2 regions of the Paenibacillus sp. FSL R10-2778 genome follow, and region 2 is predicted to be linked to the other one. Evidence: riboswitches for the same ligand, from Rfam matches in the RefSeq annotation. Region 2 holds a riboswitch; the other holds the start of a gene.

Region 1 (6,296 bases), 170 kb from region 2:
AGAAGCATTGAGCGCAAGCAGATTCGTCTGTGTAGCAATACCGTTAATCGTTGTAATAATTGTATTAATCTCTTGTGACAATGTCCCCAGATTAGAAACAATCTCCTGACTCTGAGTTACACTGAGGTCAATTTCCTTCATCTGCACAATGATTTGGTCTACAGCCTCTACTCCACGATCCGATGAACCGGAAACTACTCCCATTAGATCCGACATTTCATAGCTGCTGCCCTCTACGGCTGCAATATCATTGGTCATTGCTTTTATGGAACGTGTTGTACTGTTAATGCTCTCTGTCTGCTCATCAAAACCCGCGGCAATCTCTCCAGAAGATACAGCGATCATTTGTGAAGCCAATGAGGTCTGCTCAGCACTAGCGCTCATCTCTTCCGATGAAGCTGACAGCAGTTCTGCACTCTCTGCAATCCCTTGCATCATCTTCCGCAAGCCCTGCAGCATATTGTTAAATGAACTGTTAATTTGGCCGATCTCATCCTTGGCGGTGTACGTTGCTACCACGGTCAAATCTCCATCTTCTGCCCGCTTCATTAGTCCTTGCAGTTCTTTAAGCGGTTTTGTTATCAGGCGAATGATTGCAATACTAATCAAGATACAAATCACCCAAGCGAAAGTAATCATTATGGTATTGTTTACACGCATGCTTTTAGCGGTTGCCATGGAACCTGAATTGTGTTCATCAGCATCTTTAAGCAAAGAATCACTAATTCCTTTAAGCAGGTTGATCATTTTTTCACGGGATTCGTTAAATTCGCCTGAAAATACTTTATAGGCCTCTTGATTATGATTACTATCAGCAATCTTTATAATGTTATCCCGCTGTGCACGATAATCTGGCAAAAAGGACTCATACTCTTTGATTTTACTTACAATAGCAGGATCATTATACTGAATCGCTTTCACCTTGTTCATAAGTTCATTATTATCTTGAACCTTCACTTGGATACTCTCAGAAAGTTCTTTGTTTTTGCTGGCATCAACGCTAATCAAACGCTCCAAAAGATAGGATTCAATAGCCCGATTATTCGTACGCATCTGCCCTACGTAAGAAACAGGCAATAAATTTTCATTATATGTCTCATTTGTCTTTTCGGCCATTTTGTTCATTGTGATGATGCCTATGCCCCCTACAGCATTCACCATAATTACTGCGAATACCAAAAGCAGCCCTATTTTGTATTTCACTTTCAAATTTTTCATCTACACTCCGCCTTCACATTATCTTATGATCTATCTATTTTTATCGGTCGGAAGGGCTAAGAGTTTGATGATTTTTAAAATATTGTGTCGAATAAAAGTATATATTGTCATAAAACGACTTTCCTCAAATATAAAAAGGGCGGGCACCCGATCCGCTATTACTCCGAATCCATGTGTGCCCGCCTAATCAAACTTCCTCTTCCTTATTCTCCAGAGGTATAGTACCAGTACAAAGTATCACCGTTCTGCAAAATATAACTGTCTGCACTGATGCTTGGATCAGCATCCCGGTTCGTTTTATACTTCCATCCGCTGCTTGGACCTCCATCAAATTCAGCCAACCCGTCAATAGATTTCACGTAGATGCTTCCAGCGTTGCCGGATGATACTACCTTAGTCCCTAATTGACTGACTAGTAAGCTATAAGCCGTTTCGCCCTCTTTTAGAGCTACTGTTGTACTGGCTAGGATGGTTCCTTTCCGGCTATCTCCAATCACTGAGAGGGTAGCGGTAGCTTTTGCTGGAGCAATAACAGACGATCCGACAGTCAGAGACTGAGTATAACGCGCTACGCTCGGTACGCTATCTTTAGCATAACCGGTAACAGTTATTGTATAGCTATTTGCTGGGAGACCCCCATCAACAACAGCCACACCTTGTTCATTCGTGATTACCTTCTTATCACCAACCGAAACCTGCACACCTGCAGCCGGTGAGGTAACCGGATCAGAAGTTAAGCTTTCCTGATTCCACACCCACTTTTTCTGTGAAACCTTTACAGTAAAAGCTTCATTAGCTTTTGGCTGTGATGGGGTAAGCACCACAGCATCTACAACCTGTGTATTTTCTCCTGCATAATAGACAAGTACACGATCGGATTCCTGTAGTTCGAACGCATCCATACCCACACTTGGATATATCCACTCCCCGCCGCGTGATACCACGAAGCTCCACCATCCGTCGTAAGTACCTTGCGAAACTCCATGGATACCTGATACAAAGTTGCCATAAGACGATTTGGTGATATCTACTTTAAAATCATCGGTAGACCCTAGTTGTTGCAACGCTTCAAGGGCATTGGAGGCTTTCAAAGTCCCCTCACTAATCAACCCTTCCGGGCCTTCAACGGTTAGCGAAGCTGTTACATTCTTAGAAATCACTTTTAGAGCTTTTGTATATTTAGCAATCGTTGGGGCTTTGCCTTCACGGTAGCCAGTTACAGTCAGTGTATAGTCACCTGCGGGCATATTTCCTGAGAATACGGCCTCACCTTTAGCATTCGTCGTTACCGTCTGAGCTCCAATTTGGACCTGAACACCCGCAGCTTTTGCAGTTACAGGAGAGGAAGTGTTCGTAGCAGCGTCCCATTTCCACGTCTTACTAGTTACAGTGACGGTAAAGGAATCGCCCTCTTTAAGATTTGCTTTGGAAAGCGTAACGGAATCCACAAGCTTAGTGTCATCTCCGGCATAATAAACCAGTACCTGATCTGAATCTTTAAGTACAAAATCACTCATGCCTACATCGGGATTAATCCATTTTCCGTCACGTGATACAACATACATCCATCCGTCATAACCACCAAAGCTTCCAGCAGCAATACTTCCGATGCCAGTCACATAACTGCCCGAAGGATTTGTGATCGGCAAGTTCGTTTGAAGCGCCAGCTTCTCTAACGCTCCAAGTGCGTTGCCAGCATAGGCGTACCCTTGTGCCAACGTGGCCTGTGGTCCCTCAATCGTTACTGGAGCGTAGATGAGTGAGCTCTGAATGGAGGATTTGGAAAAATCGTATAGCTTACTGTTGCTTCCTTTATATAGCAAATTATAGGCAACCAGCGCCTGAAGACCTTGCTCTGTCGCCAGAATATTACTGCTTCCACCACGGCTATGGGTGAAGCTACCATCAGCTAGACGATAGCTAAGCAGGTTCTCCATTAGATCCACTTTGTTTTTGGTGTATTCTAATCCACTAGGATCAACTCCGAAGGAGGTGAGTCCAAGGATTGCTTGTGCGCTACTTTCAGCACTGTCACCGTAACCCCCATGGCTATCTTGAGCTGTAGATAACCAAGCTACGGCTTGTAGCCCTGCTAAGTAGGCTTCGGGATTATTTTTATGTGCCGCCAGAGCCGTCAAGGTTATCGCTGTCATATCAGGCTCACTTGCACCTGAGGTTAGTGCAAAGCCCCCATCCGGATTCTGTTTGGAGAGAATCTCCGTAAGGAGCTTATCCGCCGTCCATTTCGCGTCACTTGGGATATTATATTTACCAGAATCCAGCGCAAGTAAAGCATATACCGGATTATTAAGCGTCTGTTCACTGAGCTTGCTATTATTATAAATTTTCTCAATCAGATTATAGCCAGGAGTCGTTCCGTTACCAGCAAAGCTAGTAGGATCTGCACCAATCGCTCTCACTGCGAGCACGATTCGAGCATAATCGGTTACATTGGTGAAATCGCCAGCTGCATCCTTTACTTTTTTCTCAAGCTCTGAAAGGTAACTAGCCGGCAGCTTGTACCCTGCTTGCGCTAATCCAATGGCTTGCCAATCCGATTGCACGCCACCTTTCAAGAGATATTCTGCAGCCGCATAAGTCGCATCCGCAACATTAATCCGCTCCGCGGCAGTTGCCTCCAGACCGGCGCCAGCGCTCGCTTCTGCAAATATTTGTCCCGCCGGAGCAAGAGATGTTCCTAGAATTGAAATGACCATGAATAAGGCCAGCCCAAGTGCTACAAACTTGGAAGACATGATTTTCTTCATTGTTTAACCTCTTTCTGTATAAGAATGGGTACTGCCGGGAATAAGACGCATAACATAAAGACCGCCCCTTTGGAGGGCGGTCAGGGAAGATTACAAATTGAGGCTGCGGCGCTTGCTTCCTGCCAACAGTCCATCTGTATATGTTCCACATTCTTACCCCACGAAGAATAGAAACGCTCACGAAAAAGGCAGGTCTCCTGGCTAATGCTTCATCGCTGTTCTTCACCTTCCCACCCTACCTTCGGGGCAGTGGCTTATAGAAGAAACGCTCCGCACATACAGTGGCGGGACCGCGCCGGACTCTTGCACCGGACTTCCCTTTTAAGCAGACGACTAGATTGATTTAGTCTGCACCTTTTCCAGTATGTAGTATCTTATTTTGACATCCATAATCATATCTATTAATACATAGCATGTCTATAGAAAAGCTTAGTATGGGCAGCAAAAAAATGAACAGCAATACGCCACCTTCCGGTAGTTATTGCTGTTCAGAAAGCTTGTTATTCGACTGTTCCATCCGGACTTGCAGTCGGGGAGGGTTCAGCACTTGAATCAGAAGCTGGTGGAATATTAGGATCGAGATCTACGATCAATGTAAATCTTCCGGCTTTGATCATACTTTTCTCTAGAATTGTCGCTCCAGACTCCAATGTAACCTCAACCTGATAGGAAGGTTGTTCACCTTCAGTCACAGCTGTTGCGGAAGGTAACCCAGTACTGTTCTCAGTATCAGAGGAAGGCGTAGGAGACGGAGATGCATCAGCTACAGAATTAGTAGCATCTGCACCTTCTGCTGTTCCTCCAGTAGTGCCAGCGGTATCTGACTCGTCAGCGGTGTTTCCCTCATCCGTCCCATCCGTTGACGGCACTGGACAAGTGCCATTTGTAGCAGCGACCTTAAAGCTTTTATCTATCTCTGTAGACGAAGACATTAAACTAACCTCAGTCGGTTGAAACTGCACACAGTCATCTGCACTTGCGAAGGTGAACACCAATATGCTGCTCCCCTTATCTCCTTCGACGCTCTGATCCTTCAAGTATACTGAAGCCGGAGGCAGCATATTGCCTGCACTCTGGACAGGGGTCGGCTCAGGGCTTGTCCCCGGCAGAGCCGTCTTCGTATCATCCGGACGCAGCATACTGAATACGATAATTGCAATAATCACCAGAATACCCGTAATGGAGCCGGAGATTAAGAGTCGAAATCGGCTGCGGCTGATCCAGCGCGCCAGCGGGGAAGCCAGTTGGGAGCGGGCTTCATTGTACACATTTTGCAGAGCAGGCCGAGCTGCCGCGACATAGTTCTTTCGGAATTCCCGATTCTTGAACGCTTCACGATCACTGCTCAGGAAATACTTCAGAATCGCCTTACGGTAACCCGGTTGCAGCTTTTTATTCGAAACCGTAAATAAAGGATTGCCTTGCGACCAAGCAAAAAACCGATAGATGATTTCTTTGTCGGAACCGGCTTTACGCTTTAACAGCTCCAGAAGCGCATCGTAATCCAGCGGACCCCCTTCACGCTGAGTTGTATAGTAAAAGGCTAGCGGAAGCCGTTCAAAGGGTTCCAGAACACGCGCCTCTTTTAGCAAACGACGACCCAGTAGCTGCACATCGTCTAGTTCCTGCGGAGACAATCCTGTAAAAATCTCCTCATTCGGCTTCTCTTCACCAAACCAGCGGTAAGCGGCACGCAGCGCATTCTCTTTCTGCTTGCTAATCCTATCCAGTGGCGGCTGCCAATCGACAACATTACCATACCGTAAAAAAACTACCTCCAGAAGCTCCTCCTGCGTCATATCAGAAAGCGATAAGCGGTTCAGTAAGAATCTATCTGCTGAAGCAGCAAGATCCTGCATTAGGGAGAGTGCCTTAGGAGCAACTCCTGTTCCTTTGCGGCGATCTTTTTCTGCCTTATCTACAATTTCATGAATTTCCGCCACAGAAGCCACCGGATCATGCTCCAGCTGGAGCTTTTCTAGCAAATAATCCTTCACAGCATTTTGAGCAAAAGACTGCTCTAACGCCACTGGCAGGAACCGCCCCCAATGGAGCACAAAGCTCAGAATATCCGCAGATCTGGACGCCGCAGCTAGTCTTGATTCCATGTAAGGCTCAAGCAGCTGCTTACGGAAATAAGTTTCAGACATCACGCGCTGGAAGTAAGCTGCACTTAACTCATCATTACTCTCAATGATCCCGTAAGCAGCACTCAAAATATCCTTGCGGCCCGCTTCCACACTATGAAGCATCCCATTGATGAAATAATCCACGATTCTGACCCTGTAATTGTGATCCTTAAGTACAAAA
Region 2 (6,296 bases):
CACTAAAAGGCCAGAAGCCATAGAAGTGAACGGTCGCAATAATATTTGGATCGTTCAGAGCCGTAATCGTCTTATAGAGATGATCCATTCTTGTTTGCGTAGGTGAAGACTCTAATGAAGGTAATACAAGTGGGCGGAGGTCGTTTTTCCCACCGGATTTGCGCACGATTTGATAGAAAGAGTTATTAAGTTCAGTAAGCATTTGCTCCATTTTTGCTTCGTCTGTGCTTCCACCATCGGTGAATCGAGGTTCATTTATGCTCTCGAACATCAGCTTATCGGATTTGTCCTTGAAGCGATCGGCAATTTGAGTCCAGGCTGCATTATAACGTGCCAGCGTTTCATCGTGTTTTTCTTCCATATGGCTTACCCATAGCCAGGAATCATGATGGACATTAATCATGACATAAAGCTTGGCGTCCAGTGCCCAGCCGACAACTTCTTCCACGCGGTCGAGGTAGGCCTTTTCTAGGGTATAGTCTGGTGCCGCACCCATGTGAGTATCCCAGGTCACAGGAATCCGAATGCTTTTATAGCCTTGAGCGGCGATCTTTTTAATAAGATCTTGGGTCACACGTGGATTGCCCCAGGAGGTTTCATCCTCACCTGTAGCATCTAAAGTATTGCCAAGGTTCCATCCGGGCTGCATTTCGTCTACATAGGATTGGATCTTACTCTTTGGCGCTGCCTTAGCTTGTTGCTCGTCCTTAGTTGCAGCTGCGGCCATGGATGAGAACAGAGAGAGCAGAAGAGCGGTGACAAGTGTCAATGATAAGAAGGATTTCTGGATTCGCGTAGTCATTGAATTCTCCTTTGTGAGATAAATTTAGGATGCTTGGACCTGGCTTTGACGCTGTACTTGGTGGTTAGATGAACACAAACACCTCCAGTTTTATTTTGTAAACGCTTTCTGAATATACCCTAACATAGAATACACTTAGCGAGTACCTTACTAATTTGTGGTAAATTCATATAAGAATTAGTGATTTAAATTAATTTACCCCACAGTTGGATAAAGAAATTATTTGAATAACCCTACTCGTAGAAATTGGTTATTAAATAGGATTATCTCTAGCTGCCCGTTATACAAAAAAGAAATATAACATGACAAAAACATATATATTAGATATGATGAAGCATGAAAATTTAAAATTAGGAATAGGTGCCAACTATGAATGTTGCGGAAGTACAATCATAGATTGGTTAAATGGAAAGCGGGTGTGAATCCCGCGCGGTCCCGCCGCTGTGAAAGAGGAGTCCTTGCAAAATGCCACTGGGAAACTGGGAAGGCAGCAAGGGTGATGATACTTGAGCCAGAATATCTGCCTTTTTCTGTTACACCATCAAACTCTACGATCGATAGAGAGGTGCTTGAATAGTGTTTGCCAGCTATTATTGTGGTTCACTATCTTAACCTCTTGACGTTTATGTTGAGTGGTTTTTTTGTGGTTATGAGAAAGTTTATTCTGTTTTTTATCATAGGTATGAAGGGAAGGGTTATGGAAAAATGAAGAAACATAAGTTTTTAGCGTGGTTACTTATTGTAGCTGTATTTATTACGACATTCTCTACAAGTGTAATCCCGGCTCAAGCAGATGGAGCAAGCTCTACCCTTAAAGGGTATGTATCTGTATCCGTAGAGAAATTCACCTTAGGCCAAGGGTATATTAACGAACCTATTAAAGTTCCGATTTATGAAGGCGATAATGGCGCATCTTTAATAACACGTGCGCTAGGTGATGGGAATTATAGATATTTAGGAAATATAGATAGTGGTTTTTATTTATCAGAAGTTAAAGATAGTGGCAGAAGTGAAGTCAATATTCCACAATATATTTTAGATATGATTTCAGCCGATGGGAATACAGTCGGCACTAAAGCAGACCCAGATTGGTTAAGTCAGTTTGACTACACCTCCATGTCGGGTTGGATGTATGCAGTAAATAATGTGTTTCCTCCGTTTGGGATGACCGATTATAAGCCTCAAGACGGTGACATCATTCGAACTCAGTTCACCACTTATGGCTATGGTTCTGATCTTGGCGGCTGGGGGGAAATCCCAGTTCAACTTGCCAATAAGGATGCTTTAACTGCGGAAATCGCCGAGATTAATAGTGCCCCTAATAAAGAAACTATTTTGGACAGACCAGTAGTGCAATCGGCAGTTTATGAAGCCTATTCCGTGCTCGAAAACATGGCAAGCTCTCAAATAAGTGTAGATCATGCGCTTGTCGGTCTTAATAATGCATTAGACATTGAACCCCCTGTTATTACAGTAAGTGGCATACAAGATAAACAGGAAGTATCCAATAAAGAAATAAGCTTCAAAGTAGCTGTCACAGACAATGTATATAGTGACATTACTCCAGAAGTGAAGCTGAATGGAGTTACTTTATCACCTGCAAATGGGGAGTACAAAGCTACTCTGAATTCAGGCAGTAATGCAATTACTGTAACGGCTCTTGACGGAGCTGGAAACAAAACAAATGTAACTTATCAGGTTACTTACAAACTGGAAACTACAGTTGCCGTCAAACAACAGTTAGATAAAAACCTTGCTTATATTTTAAATACTGTAAAGAATCCAACGTTTGGAACAGGCAGCGGAGAATGGTCGATCCTTTCTCTGGCACGGGCGAACTATACAGTACCTAACGGTTATTATGATCTCTATTACAATAATGTAGCTACGAAAATAGCATCAATCATTAAAGAGGATGGAAAACTCGACGCCAATAAAAGCACAGAGAATTCCAGAGCGATTCTAGGACTTACCTCTATCGGAAAAGATATCACAAATGTTGCGGGATATGATCTGAGAAAAGCACTCGCTGATTATCAATATATCCAAAAGCAAGGCAATAATGGTCCGATTTTTGCTCTGATCGCGTTAGATAGCCATAACTATGAGATCCCTGTAGTTGATGGAGTTACAGAACAGACCACAAGAGAAAAACTAGTTCAGTACATTTTAGATAAAGAGGTTAAAAAAGGTACAGCAGAAGCTGGTGGCTGGGCATTAGGCGTAACCAAAGCCGATGTCGATATGACTGCGATGGCGATGCAAGCTCTTGCACCTTATTATGCAACCCGTGATGATGTAAAAGCTGCCGTGGATCGGGCCATCCAATGGCTGTCCGATAACCAAAACAATCAAGGCGGATTTACAAGCTGGGGAAGCACTAGCAGCGAGAGTATCTCGCAGGTAATTGTAGCCTTAACTGGTGTAGGTGTAGATCCGCACACTGACGCTAGATTTGTTAAAAGTGGAAATTCGCTTATTGATGCATTACTTAGCTTTGCTGCACCTGAGGGTGGATTTAAGCATATCCTCACAGGCAAAGTAGACAATATGGCAACGGACCAAGGTACGTATGCACTTGTGTCCTATGATCGTCTGCTCAATCATAGCAACCGTCTCTTTGATATGAATGATGTGAAACTGGAACAACCAGAAGAACCGGGGCCTGGGCAACCAGAGGGTCCGAAAGAACTTCCGTTACCTTCTGGGGAGAACCCGAAAGTTGAAATCCCAAATGACGCTAATGATTATATCGTTCCGATCAGCGCTGGAGATAGCAACAAAGAAATCACAGTAGCTATTTCAGAAGAAAATCAATCAAAGGTTAGTGTCAATTTACCAAGTAATAGCGTCCTTCCTCAGATAGAGGCCATAAAAGGTAACGTATCTGTAGTCATTCCTAAGGGTGCAAAAGTTACAAGTGGGGATGCCTCTGCGATTGAACTGATTTCAGCTTTAACCGGTGCAGAATCTGCACTAAAAGATAGTGTGAATCAGATTATTCCTGGGGACAAGAAGCTTGATAACATTCTTCAAGCATTTTCCATGGGTGGTAGTGCAAGAGTAGAATTTAGTCAATTTATTACGTTAACCTTTAAGGACCTTAAAGGAAAAGAAGCTGCTTATATTCAAAATGGCACCCCTCATGCCATTCAAAAATTTGCAAGTGATGACTTAGGTTTTGCAAGCGGTAAGTCTGAGTATGCCTATGATAGTGGAAATGACTTAATTGTAAAAACCAATCACTTCACTGACTACATTGCGTATGCTTCCAGTGCAGTACAAACACCTGGTGGCGACGGTGGTAACGGTAATGGTAGCGGAAATGGTGAAGGAAATGGCGGCAACAATGGTGGCGGAACCACTCCATCGAAACCATATGTAATCCTGTCCGTGGATAAGCTTACGATTAATAAGGGATATGTTGTTCCATCTGTACAGGTAGAGCTACAATCTGGTGACACAGTGTGGTCTGTACTAAAAAGAGTGCTGGATAGCCGCGGTATCGACTATAGAGATTCCTGGAACAGTGACTTTGGAAGTGTATATGTTGAATCCATAGCTGGTGATGGGGAATTTGACCATGGCAGCGGCAGTGGATGGATGTATAATGTGAATGGGAAATATCCTAATTATGGAGCATCTTCATATGACCTAAGTTCCGGGGACAGAATTCAGTGGCGTTATACTACGAATTTGGGTGTGGATCTAAATGCACCGATACCAACTACAAGCCCTACTCCAACCCCAACGCCTAAGCCTGGTGCTACTCCTGCTCCTGGTGGGGGAGCTAATCCGGAAGCCGGCGTTGATCCAAATGTGAGTCCTTCTCCAACAGTGACTCCTAAGGATCCTACCCAGAACACGAATGATATTAAACAACTGTATACAGATGCTGATAAGATCTCTTCCTGGGCCTATTCAGCGATTGAAACAGCTACAGTAAAAGGATATATCCAAGGTAATAATGGTCAGGTGAATCCGAAAGCTTATATCACAAGAGCGGAGTTCACTAAGATTCTCGTTTCTGCATTAGAATTTGATATTAAGAGTGATAAAGGTATTACCTATAAGGATGTCGCTCTAGGCGATTGGTTCTATCCATATGTGAATGCTGCGCATAAGGCAGGTCTAATCACAGGCTTTAATAATGAATTTAAGCCAAATGACAAGATTACTCGTGAGCAGATGGCAGCAATTATCGTCAGAGCATTGGCCATCCCGGCGACGAAGCCAGGAACAGCGATTAAAGATATCAACACCGTATCGGCATGGGCCAAAGCAGATGTAGAGACCGTTGTTGCGACTGGTTTGATGTTAGGTGATGATAATCAATTTAAACCTAAAGAGCTTGTAACTAGAGAAATGGCGGCTGTTGTAGCTACTAGAACCCATGATTATAAGAGTGGGAACAAAGTGGTTAGTCCGACTATTCAGAATAAAGCAGTTAGTTCTTATATTCAGAACACAGCTGCCTTTTTGCAAAAAACAGTAACAAACCCGGTTATCTCCTCGGTTGGCGGGGACTGGACAGTGTTCGGGCTGGCACGTTCAGGCGTGAAGGTTCCAGATAGTTATTACACTAAGTACTACGCGAATGTAGAAACAACTCTTAAAGAAAAAGCTGGGAAGCTGCATAGCGTAAAATATACGGAATATGATAGAGTTATTTTGGCATTAACTTCAATCAACAAAAATATTGATAAAGTGGCGGGTTATAACCTACTGGAACCGCTCGCGGATTTTGATACTGTAATTAAGCAAGGTATTAATGGACCTGTGTTTGCTCTCATTGCACTGGACAGTAATCATTACGACATTCCAGTGGTTAAGGGTGTAAAGACGCAGACGACTAGAGAGCTGCTCATTGATTATATTTTGGGCAGAGAGATCAGCGGCGGTGGATGGGCACTAGGCAGTAATGCTACAGCGGCTGATCCAGATATCACGGGGATGGTCATTCAAGGCTTAACGCCTTATTACAAAACCAACGCCAAAGTAACAGCTGCTGTGGACCGGGGGATTGCCTGGTTATCCAAAACACAGACTGCAGACGGTGGTTTTGCAAGCTGGGAATCTACAAATTCCGAAAGCATCGCTCAGGTGATTGTAGCTTTAACTGGCCTTGGTATTGACCCGCATAAGGATTCCAGATTTATTAAAAATGGACATTCCGCAGTAGACGCATTGCTTAGTTTTGCTGCACCTGAAGGTGGCTTTTATCACGTGAAGCAGGGTGGAGTAGGCAATGGAGGCGCGCAACCAGGAGAAGTAGATCTTATGGCTACGGATCAGGCGATGTATGCACTGGTTTCCTATGATCGGCTCGTTAATGGCCAGACACGTCTTTATGATATGACTGACGTCAAATAGAATTTTATTTAGAGAGATAAGCAAGGGTAGCGTGTATACCCTTGCTTATTATTTAAGGTGGGACTAGAGAAATGAACAAGAAGAAATGGTTAACCGCGATACTAATCATAGGTGTATTGGC

What was found. A riboswitch is a leader RNA that binds a small molecule or an ion and turns the genes downstream of it on or off. The one in region 2 is predicted to bind cobalamin.
Region 1: linked by a shared signal. The riboswitch ahead of NST40_RS04555 (DUF4430 domain-containing protein) and the one ahead of NST40_RS03885 (S-layer homology domain-containing protein) in region 2 are both predicted to bind cobalamin.

What each region holds. Positions count from the first base shown of each region.
Region 1 covers NZ_CP151956.1:1,049,439-1,055,734, reverse strand. Annotated here, with positions in the region: gene NST40_RS04560 (methyl-accepting chemotaxis protein) at 1-1,218, opposite strand, end outside; gene NST40_RS04555 (DUF4430 domain-containing protein) at 1,422-3,986, opposite strand; cobalamin riboswitch at 4,156-4,359, opposite strand; gene NST40_RS04550 (glycosyltransferase) at 4,487-6,296, opposite strand, start outside.
Region 2 covers NZ_CP151956.1:881,236-887,531, forward strand. Annotated here, with positions in the region: gene NST40_RS03880 (cellulase family glycosylhydrolase) at 1-802, opposite strand, end outside; cobalamin riboswitch at 1,144-1,345, shown strand; gene NST40_RS03885 (S-layer homology domain-containing protein) at 1,508-6,175, shown strand; gene NST40_RS03890 (DUF4430 domain-containing protein) at 6,247-6,296, shown strand, end outside.